3 regions of the Enterobacter sp. AC1 genome follow, and region 1 is predicted to be linked to each of the others. Evidence: predicted binding sites of a transcription regulator. Region 1 holds the regulator's gene; each other region holds the start of a gene.
What was found. Region 1 encodes CRP, which controls carbon source genes, mostly activating them, when cyclic AMP is high. Its sites were predicted from a motif close to ATGTGANNNNNNTCACAT; they were not measured.

Region 2: the regulator CRP is predicted to act here: its motif matches at 1,640-1,657, upstream of M2433_RS15365 (PTS mannitol transporter subunit IICBA).
Region 3: the regulator CRP is predicted to act here: its motif matches at 1,350-1,367, upstream of epd (erythrose-4-phosphate dehydrogenase).

What each region holds. Positions count from the first base shown of each region.
Region 1 is NZ_JBNDIZ010000008.1:50,047-53,153, forward strand. It holds gene M2433_RS19785 (OsmC family protein) at 180-584, opposite strand; gene crp (cAMP-activated global transcriptional regulator CRP) at 896-1,528, shown strand; gene M2433_RS19795 (YccS/YhfK family putative transporter) at 1,586-3,107, shown strand, end outside.
Region 2 is NZ_JBNDIZ010000005.1:97,804-100,910, reverse strand. It holds gene M2433_RS15365 (PTS mannitol transporter subunit IICBA) at 1-1,498, opposite strand, end outside; gene M2433_RS15360 (DUF3302 domain-containing protein) at 2,133-2,489, shown strand; gene M2433_RS15355 (HlyD family secretion protein) at 2,492-3,107, shown strand, end outside.
Region 3 is NZ_JBNDIZ010000007.1:177,021-180,127, reverse strand. It holds gene tkt (transketolase) at 1-1,220, shown strand, start outside; gene epd (erythrose-4-phosphate dehydrogenase) at 1,562-2,581, shown strand; gene pgk (phosphoglycerate kinase) at 2,631-3,107, shown strand, end outside.

The DNA.
Region 1 (3,107 bases):
CGTTACAGAGTAGCAAGGAACATAAAGTGAACGGAATAACCTCCACAGCCGTATGTTCCCCCTCACCCCAACCCTCTCCCTCAAGGGAGAGGGGGTCGTATGTGCAGGCATTATTTTATGGGGATCCCTCAGCCCTGTGGGAGGGGGTGAGGGCATCAACACGCACGATGCCCCATCAATCACGCCTCAATCACTTCATACGAATGGGTAATTTTTACCGCTTTCTCCAGCATTAACGCCACCGAGCAGTACTTCTCCGCAGACAGGTCCACCGCGCGTGATACTGCGGCATCTTTCAGTTCTTTACCGGTCACGATAAAGTGCAGATTAATGTGCGTGAACAGGCGTGGCGCCTCTTCGCGACGTTCGGAAGTAAGCTTCACTTCGCAATCGGTCACATCATGACGGCCTTTTTGCAGAATCGACACCACGTCAATCGCGCTGCATCCGCCTGCCGCCATCAGCACCATTTCCATTGGACTTGGCGCTTTGTCGCCGGAGTTACCATCCATCAAAATCTGGTGTCCTGACGCGGACTCGCCCAGGAACGTTAAACCCTCAACCCACTTCACGCGCGCTTGCATATTTTTGAACTCCAACGTTGCATTTTTGGTGACAGATTACGCGTGCGTTACATTTCTCGCAATGGAAGGCGACCTGCATCATGCTGAAGCGAGACACCAGGAGACACGCGGCGAAAGCTATGCTAAAACACTCAGGATGCTACAGTAATACATTGACGTTACACGTGTATGCAGAGGACATCAAACTTTACTGGCTGCGAAACGTTACGGTAGCCGACTTCCCAGGGTATGGGTAAGAATTCGATTGCAACCCCAGAGTCCGGATGCATCTGATGACTCTGGTGACAGCTTATAACAGAGGATAACAGCGCATGGTGCTTGGCAAACCGCAAACAGACCCGACTCTCGAATGGTTCTTGTCTCATTGCCACATTCATAAGTACCCATCGAAGAGCACGCTGATTCACCAGGGTGAAAAAGCGGAAACGTTGTATTACATCGTTAAAGGCTCGGTGGCAGTGCTGATCAAAGATGAAGAAGGGAAAGAGATGATCCTTTCTTATCTGAACCAGGGCGATTTCATCGGTGAACTGGGCCTGTTTGAAGAGGGCCAGGAACGTAGCGCCTGGGTTCGTGCAAAGACAGCATGTGAAGTGGCTGAAATTTCTTACAAGAAGTTCCGTCAGCTGATTCAGGTTAACCCTGACATCCTGATGCGTCTTTCTTCCCAGATGGCGCGCCGTCTGCAGGTCACCTCTGAGAAAGTGGGTAACCTCGCCTTCCTGGACGTGACTGGCCGTATTGCACAAACGCTGCTGAACCTGGCGAAACAGCCAGACGCAATGACCCACCCGGACGGCATGCAAATTAAAATTACCCGTCAGGAAATTGGTCAGATCGTCGGTTGTTCCCGTGAGACAGTGGGCCGTATCCTGAAAATGCTGGAAGATCAAAACCTGATCTCCGCCCACGGTAAAACCATCGTGGTCTACGGAACGCGTTAATTCCGCTTAAACGGCGTGTCACCCCAGGGTGTCACGCCGTTTTTGTCTCTACTCCCCATGTGGCGCAGGCTGATCTATCACCCGGAAGTTAACTACGCACTGCGACAAACGCTGGTGTTGTGTCTTCCCGTGGCCGTGGGCCTGATCCTCGGACACCTTCAGCAAGGCCTGCTGTTTTCTCTCGTGCCCGCCTGCTGCAACATCGCCGGTCTGGACACGCCGCATAAGCGCTTCTTCAAACGCCTGACTATTGGCGGCTGCCTGTTCGCAGGCTGTAGCCTCGCCGTGCAGCTTCTGCTTGCCCGGGACATCCCGCTGCCGCTGATCCTGACCGTGCTGGCCATGACCCTCGGCGTCACCGCCGAAATCAGCTCGCTGCACGCCCGCCTGCTTCCCGCCTCGCTAATTGCGGCCATTTTCACGCTGAGCCTCGCCGGGAATATGCCGGTGTGGGAGCCGCTGCTGATCTACGCTCTGGGGACGCTGTGGTACGGGCTGTTCAACTGGTTCTGGTTCTGGCTGTGGCGCGAACAGCCGCTGCGCGAATCCCTGAGCCTGCTCTATGTGCAGCTGGCGGATTACTGCGAAGCCAAATACACCCTGCTCACCCAGCATACCGATCCGGAAAAATCCTTGCCGCCGCTGCTGACGCGCCAGCAAAAGGTGGTGGATCTGATAAGCCAGTGCTATCAGCAGCTGCATATGCTCGCCGCCAACAAGAATCACGAATACAAACGGCTGCTGCGCACCTTCCAGGTCGGGCTGGACCTGCAGGAACATATCTCCGTTAGCCTTCACCACCCGCAGGAGGTGCAAAAGCTGGTCGAGCGCAGCCACGCCGAAGCGGTGATCCGCTGGAACGCGCAGACCGTATCGGCACGTCTGCGGGTCCTGGCTGACGACATTCTCTACCACCGCTACCCCACGCGCTTTAACATGGAAAAACAGCTCGGCGCGCTGGAGAAAATCGCCCGCCAGCATCCGGATAACCCGGTTGGCCAGTTTGCCGCCTGGCACTTCAGCCGCATCGCCCGCGTGCTGCGAACTCAGCGCCCGCTTTATCCTCGCGATCTAATGGCGGATAAGCAAAAGCGGCTGCCGTTATTGCCCGCGCTCAGAAGCTATCTGTCTTTGAAATCGTCCGCCCTGCGCAACGCCGCAAGGATTAGCGTTATGCTCAGTACCGCCAGCCTGATGGGCATGGCGCTGCATCTGCCGAAACCCTACTGGATCTTAATGACCGTGCTGTTTGTCACCCAGAACGGCTACGGCGCCACGCGGGTGCGTATTCTGCATCGGGCGGGCGGCACGATGGCCGGGCTGATTATTGCGGGCGTGACGCTGCACTTCCACGTGCCGGAAGGCTATACCCTGGCTGGCATGCTGGCGATTACGCTGGTGAGCTACCTGATAATCCGCAAAAACTACGGCTGGGCGATGGTGGGCTTTACGGTGACGGCGGTATATACCCTGCAACTGCTCACGCTCAATGGAGAACAGTTTATTGTCGCCAGGCTGATTGATACCCTCATCGGCTGCCTGATTGCCTTTGGCGGCATGGTCTGGCTGTGGCCACAGT
Region 2 (3,107 bases), on a different contig from region 1:
TTTCCGCACCCAGTTTGAACAGGTGGGCATTGCTCTCGTCAAAGCTGTCCTGCAGGCTGGAGCGCACTTTCACTTCGTTGTCTTCGTGACGCTGCGCCGCAACCAGACGTTCGGTCAGGCTGGTGTACAGACCGCTGTCGAGGAAGTTGGTCAGCGAAATGTGCTGTGCCTGCGGTACCTGACGCATGGCGCGTTCGGTCAGGTCGCGGTGCGTAATCACCAGGTCAACATCCGGCGGCAGGCTGTTAATGGCGCTGTTGGTCACGGAGATGTTGGTGAGGCCGGCATCCTGCACTTTCTTACGCAGCACGCCTGCACCCATTGCGCTGGAACCCATACCGGCATCACAGGCAACGATGATTTTACGCACGTGGCTCAGGTCGTTGGAGACGTCGCCCGCCGTCAGTGGGGTCGCGCCTTTGGATTCGGCTTTCATGTCGTGCATACGACGGGTCGCCGCTTCAATATCGTCGTCTTCTTTCACTTTGCTGGTTTTCAGCAGGATGGAAGAGACCACGAAGGAGACGGCCATGGCCGCACAGATGGCCGCGATGTTCGCGAAGTAAGCCCCTTTTGGCGTCATTGCCAGCACCGCCAGGATAGAACCCGGAGAAGCAGGAGAAACCAGACCGCCGCCCAGCACGCTCAGGGTGAACACGCCGGTCATACCGCCGAGGATGACGGCCAGGATCAGACGCGGGTTCATCAGCACGTACGGGAAGTAAATTTCGTGGATACCGCCCAGGAAGTGGATGATAGCCGCACCGCCAGCAGACTGTTTCGCGCTGCCGCGGCCAAAGAACATGTACGCCAGCAGAACGCCCATACCCGGACCTGGGTTCGCTTCAATCAGGAAGAAGATGGACTTGCCGAGATCGTGAGACTGCTGAATACCCAGCGGTGAGAAGATACCGTGGTTGATGGCGTTGTTCAGGAACAGGATTTTCGCCGGTTCAACGAAGATAGACGCCAGCGGCAGCATGTCGTGCGCCACCATAAAGTTAACGCCTGCCGCCAGAATTTTGGACAGCACTTCAACCGCAGGGCCAATGCCGAGGAACGCCAGAATCGCGAGGATCATCCCGATGATGCCCGCAGAGAAGTTGTTCACCAGCATTTCGAAGCCGGATTTGATCTTACCGTCAACCCAGACGTCGAATTTCTTGATCGCCCAGCCGCCCAGAGGACCAGCAATCATCGCGCCGAGGAACATCGGCATATCCGCACCGACGATAACCCCCATCGTGGTGATGGCACCCACAACGCCACCACGGTCACCGCCCACCAGACGACCACCGGTGAAACCGATGAGCAGCGGCAGAAGATAGGTAATCATTGGGCCAACAAGTTTTGCCAGCGTTTCGTTAGGCAACCACCCTGTCGGAATGAACAATGCGGTGATGATACCCCACGCGATAAACGCGCCGATATTTGGCATCACCATGTTGCTGAGGAAACGACCAAAGCTTTGAACTTTGATCTTGAAATCGGATGACATAAAACACCCCTTCTTCTGTTTATGCTTAGGCTTGCGGCCCGAGGTTTATCGTTAATGTGCGGCGGCAGAGGTAGCCGGGCCCTGTTCTGATGCTGTGAAATCTGGCACTGAATCGTTCAACTGTCCAGATAGTGAAAATTTGTGTGATGTACATCACGTAAAAATAGGGGGTGAGGCATTCAATGAGGTGATCTGAATCACAAAAATGGTGGGCAAAAAAAAGACGATGGCGAAAGATGACGCAAAAAACACCTATTTCTGTGACTATTATCACATTTTACTTTTGTGAGTTTGTTTCTGGATTGTGACTGGTTTCACAAAATATTTTTATGCAGATTTCTCCGGCTGCGATCGGCATCAGGATGGCGGAGCGCGACACGTAAAGCTAAAAAACCACTTTTGATGTGTGGTATGGCGAAAAGCTAAAAGGTGGATTACGCTCATATTGTAAGGTTAAGTCTATTATTATTCAGGATATATTTTGACACGCTTATAAACTTGCATGGAGATATTATAAAAACCCATACTCCCCGGCTCTGGAAATAATAAGCACCTCCCTGTGTTTATAAAAATTAATTAGGTTGCGTACCGTTTTATTAATTTAATGAGTTGACGTTGTTTAAGTGAGGAGAATATGTTTCTCAACTATTTCGCGCTGGGCGTATTGATTTTTGTATTTCTGGTTCTTTTTTACGGAATCATCGCCATTCATGACATCCCTTACAATATGGCCAAAAAGCGTAACCACCCGCATGCCGATGCGATTCATACGGCAGGGTGGATTAGCCTGTTTACGCTTCATGCCATCTGGCCGTTCCTGTGGATTTGGGCCACGCTGTATCGTGAAGACCGCGGCTGGGGCATGCAGAACCATATAACGAAGCCTGACGAGGTCCCGGGCATGGATGCGCTCGCCAAACGCGTGGCGGAACTCGAACAAAAGCTGGCGGCAGCACAGCCTGCTGCTGATAAGAACACGCTGGAGCGCTAATCATGGATCTGTTGATTATTTTGACCTATGTGGCATTTGCCTGGGTGATTTTTAAAATATTCCGTATTCCGGTAAACCAGTGGACGCTTGCCACCGCGACATTAGGCGGCGTGTTTATTGTTGCCGGGCTTATTCTGCTCATGAACTATAACCACCCGTATACCTTTACGGCGCAAAAAGCAGTTATTTCTATTCCGATTACGCCGCAGGTAACAGGTGTGGTCAGTGAAGTGACGGATAAAAATAACCAGCTCATTAAAAAAGGCGAAGTGTTATTTAAATTGGATCCAGGCCGCTACCAGGCGCGCGTTGACAGACTTCAGGCCGACCTGGTGACCGCGACGCACAACATCGATAATCTGAAAGCGCAGCTGGCGGAAGCCGTCGCCAATACCACGCGCGTCTCCGCCGAGCGCGATCGCCTGTACAAAGATTATCAGCGCTACCTGAAAGGCAGCCAGGCGAAGGTGAATCCGTTCTCTGAAAGCGATATCGACAACGCGCGGCAGAATTACCTGGCACAGGATGCGCTGGTGAAAGGCTCCGTTGCTGAACAAGTGCAGATTCAAAGCCAGTTAGACAGCATGGTGAACGGCGAGCAGTCGCAGATTGCCTCCC
Region 3 (3,107 bases), on a different contig from region 1:
ACGACTCCCACGGTGCACCGCTGGGCGACGCGGAAATTGCGCTGACCCGTGAAGCGCTGGGCTGGAAACACCCTGCATTCGAAATCCCATCTGACATTTATGCGCAGTGGGATGCAAAAGAAGCGGGCCAGGCGAAAGAAGCGGCATGGAACGAGAAGTTCGCTGCTTACGCGAAAGCCTTCCCGCAGGAAGCGGCTGAATTCAACCGTCGTATGAAAGGCGACATGCCGTCTGACTTCGACGCGAAAGCGAACGAGTTCATCGCTAAGCTGCAGGCGAACCCATCTAAAATCGCCAGCCGTAAGGCATCTCAGAACGCGATCGAAGCGTTCGGTCCTTGGCTTCCAGAATTCCTGGGCGGCTCCGCTGACCTGGCGCCTTCCAACCTGACCCTGTGGTCCGGTTCTAAGCCGATCAACGAAGATACCGCCGGTAACTACATCCATTACGGTGTGCGTGAATTCGGTATGACGGCTATCGCGAACGGTATCTCCCTGCACGGCGGTTTCCTGCCGTACACCTCTACCTTCCTGATGTTCGTGGAATATGCACGTAACGCCGTACGTATGGCTGCGCTGATGAAACAGCGTCAGGTGATGGTCTACACCCACGACTCCATCGGTCTGGGCGAAGACGGTCCGACTCACCAGCCGGTAGAGCAGGTGGCTTCCCTGCGCGTGACCCCGAACATGAGCACATGGCGTCCATGTGACCAGGTTGAATCCGCCGTTGCGTGGAAATACGGCGTTGAGCGTCATGACGGCCCAACCGCACTGATCCTCTCCCGTCAGAACCTGGCGCAGCAGGATCGTACCCCAGAGCAGCTGGCGAACATCGCTCGCGGTGGTTACGTGCTGAAAGATTGCGCGGGTCAGCCTGAGCTGATCTTCATCGCAACCGGTTCTGAAGTTGAGCTGGCTGTCGCGGCCTGGGACAAACTGACTGCCGAAGGCGTGAAGGCGCGCGTGGTATCCATGCCGTCTACCGATGCGTTCGACAAGCAGGATGCCGCTTACCGTGAATCCGTTCTGCCTAAAGCGGTTTCTGCTCGTGTGGCTGTAGAAGCGGGTATCGCAGACTACTGGTTCAAATATGTGGGCCTGAACGGCGCTATCGTCGGCATGACCACCTTCGGTGAATCTGCTCCGGCAGAGCTGCTGTTCGAAGAATTCGGTTTCACCGTAGAGAACGTTGTCGCGAAGGCGAAAGAACTGCTGTAATTGTTTGTACGGTGCGGGCTGATGCCCTCACCCCGACCCTTTCCCACAGGGAGAAGGTGCAAACACTCAAAACGGTAACTCTCGGGTTACCGTTTTGCTTTTCCCTTGCCGTGAATTATTCCACCTAAAATGTGACGCAAGTCATATAGCTCGCTTATTCATCTGGACAGACATTCCTTTTATTCCCCGATTCGCTTATTCTTGCTGAAGCGTTTCAGTCGATTAAATGTTCGACAATTGACCAATCAATCGCAGTTTGTGACAGCAAGGATTCCCCTTCAGGCGTAGCTGGATTACTCTTTCAGCCACCTCAGACTCAGGGATAGCTTTGCAGGAGATCTATGACCGTACGCGTAGCGATTAATGGCTTCGGTCGCATCGGGCGTAATGTGGTTCGTGCTTTGTATGAATCCGGACGTCGGGCGGAAATAACCGTGGTGGCAATCAATGAACTGGCGGATGCTACGGGCATGGCGCATTTGTTGAAATACGATACCAGCCACGGACGATTCGCCTGGGATGTTCGCCAGGAAAGAGATCGGCTTTTTGTGGGTGATGACGCTATTCGTGTGCTGCATGAGAACAGCATTTCCGGGCTACCCTGGCGTGAACTGGGTGTGGATGTGGTGCTTGACTGTACCGGCGTGTACGGCAACCGCGAACACGGTGAAGCGCACCTTACGGCAGGCGCGAAAAAAGTCCTGTTTTCTCATCCCGGCAGTAACGACCTCGACGCGACCGTCGTGTTTGGCGTTAACCAGCATGAGCTGAAGGCCGAACACCGCATTGTCTCCAACGCCTCCTGCACGACTAACTGCATTATTCCGGTCATCAAACTGTTAGACGATGCGTATGGCATTGAATCTGGCACCGTGACCACGATTCACTCCGCCATGCACGATCAGCAGGTTATTGACGCTTACCACCCGGACTTACGGCGCACGCGTGCAGCGAGCCAGTCAATCATTCCGGTGGACACAAAGCTGGCTGCAGGCATCACCCGAATTTTTCCGCAGTTCAATGACCGTTTTGAAGCGATTGCCGTGCGTGTTCCGACGATCAACGTCACCGCAATCGACCTTAGCGTGACGGTAAAAAAACCGGTAAAAGCCTGTGAAGTCAACCTGTTGCTGCAAAAAGCGGCACAGGGGGCATTTCATGGTATAGTTGACTATACGGAATTACCGTTGGTCTCAGTGGATTTTAACCACGACCCGCACAGCGCCATTGTTGATGGCACTCAAACGCGAGTGAGTGGCGCACACCTTATCAAGACGCTGGTCTGGTGTGATAACGAATGGGGCTTTGCTAACCGAATGCTCGACACCACGTTAGCAATGGCCGCTCAAGGTTTCAGGTAAGACGCATCGTGCGTCTGCAAAACTTTAAGAATCAACGAGAGGATTCACCATGTCTGTAATTAAGATGACCGATCTGGATCTGGCTGGTAAACGCGTTTTCATCCGTGCCGATCTGAACGTACCGGTTAAAGATGGCAAAGTGACCAGCGACGCGCGTATTCGTGCATCTCTGCCAACCATCGAACTGGCTCTGAAGCAGGGCGCTAAAGTGATGGTAACCTCCCACCTGGGTCGTCCAACCGAAGGCGAGTACAACGAAGAGTTCTCTCTGCTGCCGGTTGTTAATTACCTGAAAGACAAACTGTCTAACCCTGTTCGCCTGGTGAAAGATTACCTGGACGGCGTTGAAGTCGCTGCCGGTGAACTGGTTGTTCTGGAAAACGTTCGCTTCAACAAAGGCGAGAAGAAAGACGACGAAGCACTCTCCAAAAAATACGCTGCACTGTGCGACGTATTCGTGATGGATGCCTTCGGTACGGCTCACCGCGCGCAGGCGTCTACCCACGGTATCGGTAAATTTGCTGAC